3 regions of the Burkholderia alba genome follow, and region 1 is predicted to be linked to each of the others. Evidence: predicted binding sites of a transcription regulator. Region 1 holds the regulator's gene; each other region holds the start of a gene.

What was found. The regulator LexA, encoded in region 1, represses DNA repair genes until DNA is damaged. The targets are predictions, from matches to a motif close to ACTGTATNNNNATACAGT.
Region 2: the regulator LexA is predicted to act here: its motif matches at 1,814-1,831, upstream of recA (recombinase RecA).
Region 3: the regulator LexA is predicted to act here: its motif matches at 3,919-3,936, upstream of dinB (DNA polymerase IV).

What each region holds. Positions count from the first base shown of each region.
Region 1 covers NZ_JAWJWL010000002.1:128,343-133,297, reverse strand. The annotation lists gene RZR99_RS02465 (sulfate ABC transporter substrate-binding protein) at 1-763, opposite strand, end outside; gene lexA (transcriptional repressor LexA) at 1,041-1,688, shown strand; gene RZR99_RS02455 (hypothetical protein) at 1,732-2,073, shown strand; gene RZR99_RS02450 (DUF2939 domain-containing protein) at 2,102-2,758, shown strand; gene RZR99_RS02445 (universal stress protein) at 2,930-3,418, opposite strand; gene nodI (nodulation factor ABC transporter ATP-binding protein NodI) at 3,647-4,561, shown strand; gene RZR99_RS02435 (ABC transporter permease) at 4,565-4,955, shown strand, end outside.
Region 2 covers NZ_JAWJWL010000024.1:55,105-60,059, forward strand. The annotation lists gene RZR99_RS24710 (sensor histidine kinase) at 1-973, opposite strand, end outside; gene RZR99_RS24715 (response regulator transcription factor) at 988-1,713, opposite strand; gene recA (recombinase RecA) at 1,922-3,010, shown strand; gene recX (recombination regulator RecX) at 3,010-3,858, shown strand; gene RZR99_RS24730 (hypothetical protein) at 3,801-4,034, opposite strand; gene RZR99_RS24735 (DUF2889 domain-containing protein) at 4,064-4,732, shown strand; gene sucC (ADP-forming succinate--CoA ligase subunit beta) at 4,786-4,955, shown strand, end outside.
Region 3 covers NZ_JAWJWL010000012.1:39,989-44,943, forward strand. The annotation lists gene RZR99_RS15375 (TonB-dependent receptor) at 1-1,271, shown strand, start outside; gene RZR99_RS15380 (alpha/beta hydrolase-fold protein) at 1,419-3,056, shown strand; gene RZR99_RS15385 (aspartate/glutamate racemase family protein) at 3,094-3,786, opposite strand; gene dinB (DNA polymerase IV) at 3,946-4,955, shown strand, end outside.

The sequences.
Region 1 (4,955 bases):
GCTCGGCGAGGATGCTCACCGACGGCACCACGATTTCGAACTTGTCGGGGCCGAATTCCTTCAGCGACAGGAACGCCTCGTTCTCCCACGCGATCAGCACGTCGCCGATGCCGCGCTGCACGAAGCTCGTGGTCGCGCCGCGCGCGCCCGAATCGAGCACGCCGGCGTTCTTGTAGAGCTTCGTGATGAAATCCTTCGCCGTCTGCTCGTTGCCGCCCGGCTTGTGCTGCGCATACGCCCACGCGGCCAGGTAGTTCCAGCGCGCGCCGCCCGACGTCTTCGGGTTCGGCGTGACGATCGACACGCCCGGCTTCACCAGGTCGTCCCAGTCCTTGATGCCCTTCGGATTGCCCTTGCGCACCAGGAACACGATCGTCGACGTGTACGGCGACGCGTTGTCCGGCAAGCGCTTCTGCCAGTCCTTGTTGATCAGCCCCTTGTTCGCGAGCGCGTCGATGTCGTACGCGAGCGCGAGGGTCACCACGTCGGCCTGCAGCCCGTCGAGGACCGAGCGCGCCTGCGCGCCCGAGCCGCCGTGCGACTGCTTGAAGTTGACCGTTTCCCCCGTCTTCGCCTTCCACTCCTTGCCGAACGCCTGGTTGAAGTCCTGATACAGCTCGCGGGTCGGGTCGTACGACACGTTCAGGAACGTGGTGTCCGCCATCGCGTGCGACACGACGCCGAGCGCTGTCGCCGCGCCGAGCGCGAGTGTTGCAATCAGGCGGCGTGCGCCGCTGGCTAGCCCCGTGTTGCGCTTGACCATCCTTGGTTCTCCAGGTGTGTGGTGGGTTCGGTTGCTTATTGAGATGTCGGGCCAGTCTAGCGAACAGCTTTCATCATTAAAAATAATCGTTATTCATTTTTTAATACTCAAAAGTGGTAACGAAGGCGGGGTGTGCGGTTCGGGCGGACGGAGCGGCGTTCCGGCGGCGCGGAGTCGCGCCGGAATCGTCGCGATAGCGACGAACTTCAAGTAACACTTGAATTTCGACGAACACTGTATAAAAATACAGCTCACTGTCTATCCATACAGTCATGCCATGATCAAACTCACCGCCCGCCAGCAGCAAGTATTCGACTTGATCCGTCGCGCGATCGAGCGCTCCGGCTACCCGCCCACCCGCGCGGAGATCGCCGCCGAGCTGGGTTTCAGCTCGCCGAATGCCGCCGAGGAACACCTGCGCGCGCTGGCGCGCAAGGGCGTGATCGAGCTGGCCGCGGGCGCGTCGCGCGGCATCCGCCTGCTCGGCATCGAAGACACGCCGTATCAATTCACGCTGCCGCACGCGGGGCTGATGCAGTTGTCGCTGCCGCTCGTCGGGCGCGTCGCCGCCGGTAGCCCGATCCTCGCGCAGGAACATATTTCGCAGCATTACGCGTGCGACCCCGCGTTGTTTTCGAGCAAGCCCGACTACCTGCTGAAGGTACGCGGGCTGTCGATGCGCGACGCCGGCATCCTCGACGGCGACCTGCTCGCCGTACAGAAGCGGACCGAGGCGAAGGACGGCCAGATCATCGTTGCGCGGCTGGGCGACGACGTCACGGTGAAGCGCCTGATGCGCCGCCCGGGCGGACTCGAACTGATCGCCGAGAACCCCGACTACGAAAACATCTTTGTCAAAGCCGGGAGCGCCGAATTCGCGCTCGAAGGCATCGCCGTCGGGCTGATTCGCTCGGGCGAACTCTAACCGCCGGTTATATCCGCCTGTCCGCCTGGATCTGGAGAACACCATGGAACGCCTTGCCCGTCTGCTGCCTTTCCGCCAATTCGGCCGTCTGCGCCATCTTCGCGGCCGCATGCCGTGCGCGCCGCTCGCCGCCGCTCATCCCGCCAGCGCGGCCGAACCGGAGCAGCAGCCCGAGCAAGCGTCGCTGCTGCTGTCCGCGATGCCCGCCTTCGCGCGCGTCTCGCTGAATGCCGCGCTCCATCATGCGGAGCCGGCTCGCCGGGCGCCGGTACGGGTGTATCACGGCCCCTCTCGGCTGATCATGATCGGAACCATCGACGCGGTCTGCCGGATGATCGATCGCTGCATCGCCGAGGAACGTTCCACTGTCCAACAGGGTCTCTGACTACGGAACCGTTCTTGATGGAGGCCGTTTGAACTTGCCTGCGAGCCGGCCCAGCCGGCTCAAACCGATTCTGATTACCGCGCTGATCGCAGCCGTCATCGCGGCCATCCTCTATGCCTACGCGTCACCGTACCTCGCGCTCAAGCGTCTGAAGCAGGCGGTCGATGCGCGCGACGCGCAAGCCATCAGCGCATATGTCGATTTCCCCGCGCTCAGGACAAGCCTCAAGCAGCAGGTCACCGAGGAGTTGATGCGGCGAATCGATGCGCAGCAGCGCGACAATCCGCTCTCCATCATCGGTGCGCTGATCGGCTCCGCGCTGATCGGACCGCTCGTCGATGCCTATGCGACGCCCGACGGCGTCGCCGCACTGATCAGCGGCATGCCGCCGCGCGGCCAGCCCGGCGAACAGCCGCCCAAGCTCGGCGCCGGCGCGCCCGCGCAAGCGAGTCCGCCGGCGGACTCGCCGCCGGCCGCCGCCTCCACAGCACCCGCCAGTTCGCAGCCGGGCGACGACGACGCTACGCGGAACACGTCGCCGCAAACCAGCGCCGGTTACCGGAATATCGATGAGTTCGTTGTGACGTATCAACGCAACGCCGGCGGCACCCGCTATGCAGCGATCTTTCATCGCAGCGGGCTCTTCATGTGGAAGCTGTCGGCAGTCGACCTGCAACAGCACTGAGATGGGCGGCCGCTCACGCATGACGGCGGCCGGCGACGTGGCGAGCCATCGCCGGCCCGCGTCAGGCACGGGCCATCGGGATCAAGTCCGGAACCGGTTCAATTTACGCGATCGGCGCGCTGCTCGCCCGGGCCGCGACACGCCGGCTCCGCACCATCCGTCGTTCACGGCTTAATGACCGGCCGCGGCCGCTTCCTTCGCACTCTCCGCGCGCTGCTCCGCCGGTGACGAACAGGCGACCAAGATGCTGCACGAGATGCGGTCGAGCAATTGCGTATTGCCCGAGCCCATCCACCAGCGAGACAGGCCGCTGCGGCAACGGTGTCCCACCACCACGAGATCCACACCGAGCTGGGTCGCCAGATTGGCGATCTCCTCGATCGGGTAGCCGAACGCGAAATGGCCCTCGGCGTGTACGCCCCGCTCCGTCAGCCAGTTCACCCCCTCCTGGAGGATTTCCCGCGCCGATTCCTCGAAGCGGCCGCATGCGACGTCCGTGAGCAGGCCCGCGCTCTGCGCGATACTCGAGCGCATGTCGACCACCGACAGCAGATGCGTCTCGGCTTTCAGCTCCAGCGCCAGATCGGCGCCACAGCGCAGCGCCTTGCGGCCTTCGAGGCTTCCGTCGTAACACAGCAAAATTTTCTTGTAGCTAGCCATAGTGCCTCCCAGTTGCGACAACGCCGCCTACGACTCAATCATGGTGCGCCGCACTTCCATATGCAAGGATGGAAAACGCTGATGGGTCCGGCCCTGCGAATCCGCGATGATGCAATGCACGAAGTCCGCGCATCCCGCACCATCCCGCCGCGCCGGCCCTGAAACCGCGCAGCCGATGCACTAGAATGGCCGGCTTGTGTCGCCGATTCCAACCGTGTCCGCTCACCCATGTCCGTCGCACCGATCGATCTGCAGGAAGTTGAGAAACGCTATGGCGACCGCCTCGTCGTCAATGGATTGTCGTTTCGCGTGCAACCCGGCGAATGCTTCGGCCTGCTCGGGCCCAACGGCGCGGGCAAGACCACCACGCTCAGAATGCTGCTCGGCATCGCCTATCCGGACGCCGGCGCGATCACGCTCTGCGGCGAGCCGATTCCGGCGCGCGCCCGCCATGCGCGGCAGCGCGTCGGCGTCGTGCCGCAGTTCGACAATCTCGATCCCGATTTCACAGTGCGCGAGAACCTGCTCGTGTTCAGCCGCTACTTCGGGCTGTCCGCGCAAGACGCACGCGCGCTCGTCGCCCCGCTGCTCGAATTCGCGAAGCTCGAAAACAAGGCCGATGCGAAGGTCGGCGAGTTGTCCGGCGGAATGAAGCGGCGTCTGACGCTCGCGCGCGCGCTCGTCAACGATCCCGACGTGCTGGTGCTCGACGAGCCCACGACCGGCCTCGATCCGCAGGCGCGCCATCTGATGTGGGAACGGCTGCGCTCGCTGCTCGCGCGCGGCAAAACCATCCTGCTGACGACGCACTTCATGGAAGAAGCCGAGCGACTGTGCGATCGACTGTGCGTGATCGAGGAAGGCCGCAAGATCGCCGAGGGTGCGCCGCGCGCGCTGATCGAATCGGAGATCGGCTGCGACGTGATCGAGATCTACGGCCCCGATCCCGCCCGGCTGCGCGACGAACTCGCGCCGCTCGCCGTGCGCACCGAGATCAGCGGCGAGACGCTGTTCTGCTACGTCGGCGATCCGGAGCCGATCAACGCCCGGCTGAAGGGCCGCCCGGGGCTGCGCTATCTGCACCGGCCCGCGAATCTCGAAGACGTCTTTCTGCGGCTGACCGGCCGCGAAATGCAGGATTGAACGATGGATACGCGCCACTACTCGCCGCCCGCCGACACGCCGCCGCGCCGCGCCGAATCCCGTTTCGCGCTCGCGTTGCCGTCTAACGCGACGAACTGGATGGCGGTCTGGCGACGCAACTATCTGGTGTGGAAGAAACTCGCGGTCGCGTCGATGCTCGGCAATCTCGCCGACCCGATGATCTATCTGTTCGGCCTGGGCCTCGGGCTCGGGCTGATGGTCGGGCACGTCGACGGCGTGTCGTATATCGCGTTCCTGGCCGCCGGCACGGTCGGCTCGAGCGTGATGATGTCCGCCAGTTTCGAATCGATGTATTCGGGCTTCTCGCGGATGCACGTGCAGCGCACCTGGGAAGCGATCATGCATACGCCGCTGTCGCTCGGCGACATCGTGC
Region 2 (4,955 bases), on a different contig from region 1:
TCGCGATCTGCTCGAGCGAGCGCGCGACCTCCGGCGGCACGTCGTGCCGCAGCGCGAACTCCGCCTGCGTGCGCAGCCCGGCGAGCGGGGTCTTCATCTGGTGCGCGGCGTCGGCGATGAAGCGCTTCTGCAGCGCCATGCTCTGTTCGAGGCGGGCCAGCAGATCGTTGAACGATGTAACGAGCGGTTCGATTTCCGGCGGCGCGCGCTGTGCCTCGACGGGAGACAGGTCGTCGGGGCGCCGGCCGCGCAGATGCGCCTGCAGCGCGGTCAGCGGCGCGAGGCCGCGCGACAGCCCGAACCAAACCAGCAGAATCGCCAGCGGCAGGATCACGAACTGCGGCAGGATCACGCCCTTGATGATGTCGTTCGCGAGGGCGTTGCGCTTGTCGAGCGTCTCGCCGACCTGCACGAGTACCGGCTGCGCGCCGCGCGCCTGCGGGAGCGCGACCGTCGTGTAGGCGACGCGGATGTCGTTGCCGCGCAGCAGATCGTCGCGGAACACGACGACGCCGGGCGGCGGGCGATCCTCGTCGCGCGGCAGCGGCATGTCGGCTTCGCCCGACACCAGTTCGCCGCGCGCGCCGAGCACCTGATAGTAGACGCTGTCGACGTTGTCGGTGCGCAGCAGGTCGAGCGTCGCGCGCGGCAGCGTCAGTTCGGCGACGCCGTTGACAGGGGCGATCTGGCGCGCCAGCACGTACGCGTTGGTTTCGAGCGCCCGATCGAACGGGCCGTTCGCGATCGTCTTTGCGACGAGGTAAGTGACCGCGATGCTCATCGGCCACAGCAGCAGCAGGGGCGCGAGCATCCAGTCGAGGATTTCGCCGAACAGCGAGCGCGGGCGCGTGCCTTCGGCGGCGTCGGCCTCGTCGGGCGGGGCGAAGGGATTCTCGTAGCGGGCGTCGCGTGCGGCGTCCGCCGCGTCGGTCTGAGGCGGTGCGGCGCGGGCGGAATGGGCCGGGGTGGCCATCGGGCGCCCGCGCGTCAGCGCAGCGACGGACTGACGGCGCTCGGGGCCGCCGACGCGGCGGGGCCGTCTGCCGGGGCGACTTTCTCGAGGCAGTAGCCGAGGCCGCGCACGGTGGCGATGCGCACCCCGCTCGGCTCGATCTTCTTGCGCAGCCGGTGCACGTAGACTTCGATCGCGTTGTTGCTGACTTCCTCGCCCCATTCGCACAGATGGTCGACCAGCTGCTCCTTCGAGACGAGCCGGCCGATCCGCTGCAGCAGCACTTCGAGCAGGCCGAGCTCGCGCGCGGACAGGTCGAGGACGTGCTCGTTCGCATACGCGATGCGCCCGACCTGATCGTAGGCGAGCGAGCCGTGCCGGACGACGGTCGGGCCGCCGCCCGCGCCGCGCCGCGTCAGCGCGCGCACGCGGGCCTCGAGTTCGTTCAGCGCGAACGGTTTGGCCATGTAGTCGTCCGCGCCGAGATCGAGACCTTTCACGCGTTCGTCGACGCTGTCGGCGGCCGTCAGGATCAGCACGGGCAGGTTCGAATTGCGGGCCCGCAACCGGCGCAGCACTTCGAGACCGGACATCCGGGGCAGGCCGAGATCGAGGATCAGCAGGTCGAATGCCTGCATCGACAGCGCGGTATCGGCTTCGACGCCGGTCTTCACGTGATCGACGGCATAGCCCGATTGGCGGAGTGACCGGGTCAGGCCGTCCGCGAGTATGCTGTCATCTTCGGCAATGAGAATTCGCATGATGCGCAACCGATGGCCGGCAACGCGGCGTGGGGGCCGGCGCGGCTGTCTCCGAAATGATCTGGATTACGCGTGCTCGCATCGCGTGCTTGCATAAACCACTGTTTTTTTATACAGTGTCTGCATTCGTGCACCTAACGGCTTGTCGAGCCGGATCGAAACCGGTGCACCCGGGGCAGACGCTGCTCATCATAGCAAAGGACGATTCATGGAAGAAAGCAAGAAGGCCTCCGGGATGACCGCGGAAAAGGGCAAGGCACTGGCGGCTGCGCTCGCGCAGATCGAGAAGCAGTTCGGCAAGGGGTCGATCATGCGGCTCGGCGCCGGCGAAGCGGTCGAGGATATCCAGGTGGTATCCACGGGTTCGCTCGGTCTCGACATCGCGCTCGGCGTCGGCGGTCTGCCGCGCGGCCGCGTGGTCGAGATCTACGGCCCGGAATCGTCCGGCAAGACCACGCTCACGCTGCAGGTGATCGCCGAAATGCAGAAGATCGGCGGCACGGCGGCGTTCATCGACGCGGAGCATGCGCTTGACGTCCAGTACGCGGGCAAGCTTGGCGTGAACATTCAGGAACTGCTGATTTCGCAGCCCGATACGGGCGAGCAGGCGCTCGAAATCGCCGATGCGCTGGTGCGCTCGGGCTCGATCGACATGATCGTGATCGACTCGGTCGCGGCGCTCGTGCCGAAGGCCGAAATCGAAGGCGAGATGGGCGATTCGCTGCCGGGTCTGCAGGCGCGGCTGATGTCGCAGGCGCTGCGCAAGCTGACCGGCACGATCAAGCGTACCAATTGCCTCGTGATCTTCATCAACCAGATCCGGATGAAGATCGGCGTGATGTTCGGCAACCCGGAAACCACGACGGGCGGTAATGCGCTCAAGTTCTATTCGTCGGTGCGTCTCGATATCCGCCGGATCGGCTCGATCAAGAAGAACGACGAGGTGATCGGTAACGAAACCCGCGTCAAGGTCGTGAAGAACAAGGTTTCGCCGCCGTTCCGCGAAGCGATTTTCGACATCCTGTACGGCGAGGGTATTTCCCGTCAGGGCGAAATCATCGATCTCGGCGTGCAGGCGAAGATCGTCGACAAGGCCGGCGCGTGGTACAGCTATAACGGCGAGAAGATCGGCCAGGGCAAGGACAACGCGCGCGAATTCCTGCGCGAAAATCCGGAAATCGCCCGCGAGATCGAAAACCGTATCCGCGAGTCGCTCGGTGTGAGCGCGATGCCGCAAGGTGCCGCAGCCGTAGCCGCAGCCTCCGCAGAAGCCGAAGTCATGGACGACGAGGAGTGATGCAGAAGAACCGGGGTAGCGCAGGTTCGTCGGGAGCAGGGCGCCGGGGGCAGGAAGCGCCGGATGCGTCGGCCCGGCTGGAACGTCAGGTGCGCATGCCCGGTTCGACTGAAGGACGGCCCGCGGGTCGTCCTGCTACGGGGGCATCGGACGATGCCCCCGTTTCGTTTCAGCGTTCGGATCCCTTCGCATCCACGGATGTGGACGAGTCGTTCGACGCGCACGATGTCGAGAGAAATCGCGGCGCGACGGGCGATGCGCAGTCCGGCGCACCGGCAGGCGGCGACGTCTACACCCGTACGAGCCAATCGCCCTATCGTTCGAAACGGCGTGCTTCCCCGTTCGCGGAGGAATCGGCGGACGCAGGCGGCGCGCGGGCATCCGGCCCAAGACAGTCCACCCGGTCGTTGAAGGGACGGGCGCTCGCCTATCTGTCCCGGCGTGAGTACAGCCGCTCGGAACTGGCGCGCAAGCTTGCGTCGTACGTGGACGAGGGAGACGACCTCGACGCGGTACTCGATGCGCTCGAGCGCGAGGGTTGGCTGTCGGATGCGCGTTTTGCCGAGAGTCTCGTGCACCGGCGCGCATCCCGGGTCGGCTCGGCGCGTATCGTCAGCGAACTCAAGCGTCATGCGGTCGGCGATGCGCTCGTCGAGGAAGTCGGTGCGCAACTGCGCGAAAGCGAGTTCGCGCGCGCGCAGGCCGTCTGGCGCAAGAAGTTCGGCGTCGTGCCGCAAACCCCCGCCGAGCGCGCGAAGCAGGTGCGCTTTCTCGCGATGCGCGGCTTTTCTCAGGCGACGATCATGAAATTGCTGAAGGTCGGCGACGAGATGTTCGGCGACGATTGATTGCCGAAGCCGAAGCCGAAGCCGAAGCCGAAGCCGAAGCCGAAGCCGAAGCCGAAGCCGAAGCCGAAGCCGAAGCCGACACCCCGCACCCCGCACCCCGCACCCCGCACCCCGCACCCCGCACCCCGCACCCCGCAGGAACGCCCGCCGCCGCACCGATTTTTGCTGCGCTGCACGCATTGGCCAGCGCCATGCCCCGCGCGGCATGGGGCCTGATATCCCAAATACCCAGTATGCTAAAATCCACGGGTTTTCCTATTCGGCTTCCTCCTTCCGCATGCCGCTATCCGAGCCCGTATCCCGCCAGTTGCGCCATCGACGCGCAATTCGGGCGGAAGCCTACGAGCGCGACGACGGCTTGTGGGATATCGAAGCCTGCCTGACCGACCATAAGCCGCGCGATGTTGCGCTGGCGTCGGGCATCCGGCCGAACGGCCTGCCGATCCATGAACTCTGGCTACGCATTACCATCGATCGTAAGCTCAATGTCGTCGACGCCGAAGCGTCGTCGGACTGGGCGCCCTATCCAGGGCAATGCGAAGCCGCCAATCCCGCCTACCGGGCCCTTATCGGGCTCAATCTCCTCGACCACTTCCGCCGCGATGCGACCCGACTTCTTGCCGGTGTCGCGGGCTGCACGCATCTCACCGAGCTGTGTGCCGTCCTGCCGACCGCGGCAATCCAGGCGTTCGCCGGGGATGTGTGGAATACGCGCGATGGCGCGGGCGACCACGGCGCGGCGGGCAAACCGCCGTTCCAGCTCGGCCGCTGTCAGGCGCTGCGTTTCGACGGCGAGGTGGTGAGGCAGTTCTACCCGACCTGGTACGGCGCGAGTCGGCCGGAGCGGGGTGGCGGAAGCGGCTCCAAGGATTGAACGAAAACTGTAAGAAGAAGCGACTTTTAATCGACTTTTAATCCAACTCCAGACTGAAGGAATCACGCATGAAGATTCACGAGTACCAGGGTAAGGAAATCCTGCGGAAATTCGGCGTCGCGGTCCCGCGCGGCAAGCCGGCGTTCTCGGTGGACGAGGCCGTCAAGGTGGCAGAAGAGCTGGGCGGCCCGGTGTGGGTCGTCAAGGCTCAGATTCACGCAGG
Region 3 (4,955 bases), on a different contig from region 1:
GCGGCGCATGGGGCAAGGTGTTCAACCAGGCGGTGGTCGCGCGGGCCGAAGCCGACGTTACCGACCGGCTGACCGTGTACGCCGGCATCGGCAGTCTCACCTATCGCTACGCCGGCTTCATCAACGGCACGCGCGCCGGCGCGATCAAGCCCGACGGCAGCTATCGCGCGATGACCTACAACCAGGACGGCTACAACGACACGCTGTCGATGGAGGCCGGCGTGCGCGCCCGCTTCCGGACCGGACCGGTCAAGCATCAGCTGGTCTTCAGCGCGACGTCGCTGCAGATCGAAGGCGGGACGATCAACAAGACGAGCGCCGCCTACGCGTCGAACATCTACGCGCCGGTCGACCCGCTTCTTGCGCCGTCGCCGGGCAGCGCGCCCAAGACTTCCGAGACGACGCTGTCGGGCGTGGCGCTGGCCGACACGCTGTCGGTGGCGAACGATCGGGTACTGCTGACGGTGGGGCTGCGCAGCCAGCGCGTGCGGGCGAAAACCTACGCGGCCGCGACCGGCAAGCAGACGGCGGACTACAACGAGACCGCGCTGACCCCCGCGGTCGGGCTGGTCTTCAAGCCGTTCGGCCCCGACGTGTCGCTGTATGCGAACTACGTCGAGGGGCTCACCCAAGGCGACACCGTCGGCGACGTCACGGCGAAGAACTACGGGCAGATGTTCGCGCCGTACAAGAGCAAGCAGATCGAGGTCGGCGCGAAGTGGGAGACCGGCGAATTCGCGAACACGCTGAGCCTGTTCCAGATCACGAAGCCGAGCATGCTGCGCGACGTCGCGAGCAACACCTACAACGCGGACGGCGAGCAGCGCAACCGGGGCGTCGAATGGAACGTCTTCGGCCAGGTGGTGCCGCGCGTGCGGGTGCTGGGCGGTGTCGCGTATACGCAGGCGATTCTCACGCATACGGCGGTGCGAGCCTACGACGGCAACACCGCATTCGGCGTGCCGAAATGGACTGCGAACCTGGGGCTCGAATGGGATGCGCCATGGCTCGCCGGATTCACGCTGAGCGGTCGCGCGGTGGCGACCAGCGCGCAGTTCGTCAATTCGTCGAACACGCAGCGGATTCCCGGCTGGACCCGCTTCGACCTCGGCGCGCGTTACGCGACGCGGGTCGCGGGCCGTGGCGTCGTGCTGCGCGGCGGCGTCGAAAATGTCGCGAACCGGACGTTCTGGGCCGGGTCGTTCAACGACGGTTTCGTCACGCAGAACGCGCCGCGCACCTTCAAGGTGTCGGCCAGCATCGATTTCTGACGGGTGTTACGGATGACGATGTTTTCGAAGTGTCTGCTTCGCATCGCGTGTGCGTGGCTCTGCGGCGCGTGGGCGTCGGCGCCCGGCGCGAACGCGGCAGATGTCGCGGATCGGCCGCTAGCGGCGGGGCGGACCGCTGCGGGAGAATTGGCAGACCAGGACCGCGCCTATCCGCTTTCGCTCGAGGCGGGCGCGTTCGTGCAGGGCCGCCTGGACGGTGCGGCGGCGAACGTCGACCTGGTCGACCGCGATGGTCGGCACGTGCGCCGCTTGCTGCAAACCGATGCGCCGTCGCGCGGTTTCATGTTCGTCGCACCGGAGGCGGGCGGATACGCGCTGCGCGTCGGGGCTGCGTCCGGCGCCACGCCGCCGCCAGACGCGCGCGGCTATCGGCTCACGATCGAGCAGATCGTGCCGCGCGCGCAACAGCATCGGCCCGAGGCCGCCATCGCGAGTCCGCGGCTGCGCGCGCTGGCGGACACGCTGCAGGCAGGCGGCGATACCGGCGCGTTCTGGCGGGAAATGGCGGCGCATGGCACGCCGCTCGTCGAGCCCGCGCCGGCGCAGCCGGGCGGGACCGACGCGACCGTCGCGCGCGGCCTCGTGCCCGTCGACGAAGCGACCCGGCTCGTCACGTTCCTGTGGCGCGGCGCGCGTGACAACGTGCGCTTGCTCGGCAGCCCGTCGGGCGAGCACGATGCGCTGCAGCGCCTGCCGGGCAGCGACGTCTGGTATCGCAGCTACGTGGTGCCCGCGACCACGCGGCTCAGCTATCTGCTCGCGCCCGACGTGCCCGAACTGGACCGGCCGGACGCGGAGCGCCGCCGCGCGATTCTCGCGACCGCACAGCGCGATCCGTTCAACCCGCGCGGCTTCATGGGGCCGGGGCTCGACCCGTATCAGGGCAAGTCGGTGCTGGAGCTGCCCGACGCACCGCCGCAGCCGTGGCGCGTGCGGCGTCCTGCCGTGCCCGAGGGGCGCGTCGAAGCGTTTCGTTTCGACAGCACGATCCTCGGCAACACGCGCGACGTCTATCTCTATCGTCCGGCGGGCTATCGCAGCGACGATCCCGCGCGCGCGCTCGCGGTGATCTTCGACGCGCACGCGTATGCCGACCCCGACACCGTGCCGACGCCGACAATCCTCGACAACCTGATCGCCGAGGGACGCCTGCCCAGGACGGCGGCGGTAATCGTCGGCAATCCGGACAGCACGACGCGCGGCCGCGAGCTGCCGCCGAATCCGGCGTTCGCGCGTTTCCTCGCCGACGAGCTGATGCCATGGGCGCGCGGGCAGGGCGTGAGTGCCGTCCCGGCGCGCACCGTGATCGCGGGGTCGAGCTATGGCGGCCTCGCGTCCGCGTATGCGGCGTTCCGGCATCCGGAGCTGTTCGGCAACGTGCTGAGCCAGTCGGGCTCGTTCTGGTGGGCGCCCGCGCAGGGCGATGCGCGCACCCGAGCGGCCGAATGGCTGACCCGCGAATATGCGGCGCGCGACCGGCTGCCGGTTCGTTTCTATCTGGAGAGCGGCCGTTTCGAGGACGGCAAGGGGCCGGCGGGAATCGGCACGACGAGCCGGCATCTGCGCGACGTGCTGAATGCGAGGGGCTATCCCGTGACGTATGCGGAAACCGCCAGCGGACACGACTACCTGCATTGGCGCGGATCGCTGGCCTGCGGGTTGATCGCGCTGATCGGCACGCCCGGCGCACGGGCCGCGCTGCATCGCACGGCGCCCGAATCGGCCGATGCGGCGATCGTGAGCCGCGCGTGCCCGCTGCTTTAGCGCGAGCGAGGGCGGGGGCGGGGGCCGTCGAGTCGCGTCAGCAGGCCGCCCAGTCGACCGCGGCGCGCGCGTGCAGCGCGGTAGTGTCGAATACCGGCAGCGGCGTATCGGCGGCACCGATCAGCAGCGTGATTTCGGTACAGCCGAGTATCACGCCTTGCGCGCCGCGCTGCGCGAGCCGTTCGATGATGGCCTGGTAGGTTGCCCGGGAGGCGGGGTCGATCACGCCGTGGCACAGTTCGTCATAGATGATCCGGTGGACTTCCGCCCGTTCCCGCTCGTCCGGTACGAGCACGTCGAGCTCGAACTGCTCGCGCAGCCGCTGCGCATAGAACGGCAACTCCATCGTGTAGCGCGTGCCGAGCAGGCCGACCCGCTCGACGCCGGCGCGCTTGAGCGCGTCGCCCGTCGGGTCGGCGATATGCAGACACGGCACCGCAACCGCCTGTTCGATCGCGCCGAACACCCGGTGCATCGTATTGGTGGTCAGCACGACGAGTTCCGCGCCCGCGCGTTCGAGCTGGCCGGCCGCCGCCGCCATCCGCGCGCCGAGCGCATCCCAGTCCTGTGCGCGCTGCAGCACCTCGATCTCCGCGAAATCGACCGTCACCATCACGCTGCGTGCGTTGTGATGGCCGCCGTGCAGCGCCTTCGAATACTGGTTCATCATGCGGTAATACTCCGCCGACGATTCCCAGCTCATTCCTCCGATCAATCCGATGGTTTTCATGCAAGGTCTCCTGCCGATCCGATGGGTGGGTCGAGTATAGGGAGCGGTGCCTGCCGGCGGCGGTACACCCGGGTGCCGATCGGACCGGTACGGCGCCCGGCACGATGGCAGTACGGGGCAGTTGAAACGCTTACTGTGTTTTTGTACAGTAACGGCACCTTGAACCTATCCTCACATTCTCACGACGCCACGCCGCTGCCGCCGGGCCGCGCGGATGCGCTCGCGCGCAAGATCATCCACTGCGATTGCGACTGCTTCTACGCGTCGGTGGAGATGCGCGACGATCCGTCGTTGCGCGGCCGGCCGCTCGCCGTCGGCGGGCGGCCCGACCAGCGCGGCGTGATCGCCACCTGCAACTACGATGCGCGGCGCTTCGGCGTGCATTCGGCGATGTCGTCCGCGCTTGCGATGCGCAAGTGCCCCGATCTGCTGATCCTGCCGCCCGCGATGGACAAGTATCGCGCCGCGTCGCGGCTCATCATGTCGATCTATCGCGACTACACGCCCGATGTCGAGCCGCTGTCGCTCGACGAAGCCTATCTCGACGTCAGCGGCTCGGAGCGCTGCCAGGGCAGTGCGACGCGGATCGCGCAGGAGATCCGCGCCCGCGTGTATGAAACGGTCGGCGTCACGGTGTCGGCGGGCGTCGCGCCGAACAAGTTCGTCGCGAAGATCGCGTCCGACTGGAACAAGCCCGATGGCCTCTTCGTGGTGCGGCCGCGGGAAGTGGACGCATTCGTCGCTGCGCTGCCGGTGCGCAAGCTGTTCGGCGTCGGCAAGGTCACGGCGGCACGGCTCGACAAGCTCGGCATCCAGACCTGCGCACAGTTGCGCGAATGGTCGCTGTTCGACCTGCATCGTGCGTTCGGCGCGTTCGGCCGGCGCCTGTACGAGCTGTCGCGCGGGATCGACGAACGGCCGGTGCGCGCGGACCAGGCGCGCAAGTCGGTCAGCGTCGAGACGACCTACGTGCACGATCTGACGACGCCCGCGCAATGCGCGGAAGAGATTCGCCGGCTCACCGCGCTGCTCGACACGCGGATCGAGCGGGCCGGCGCGGCGCGCTCGATCAGAAAGCTGTACGTGAAGATCCGTTTCGCCGACTTCCAGCGGACCACGGTCGAGTGCGTGGCCGACGCGACCGACGCGGACACGGCCGTCGCGCTGCT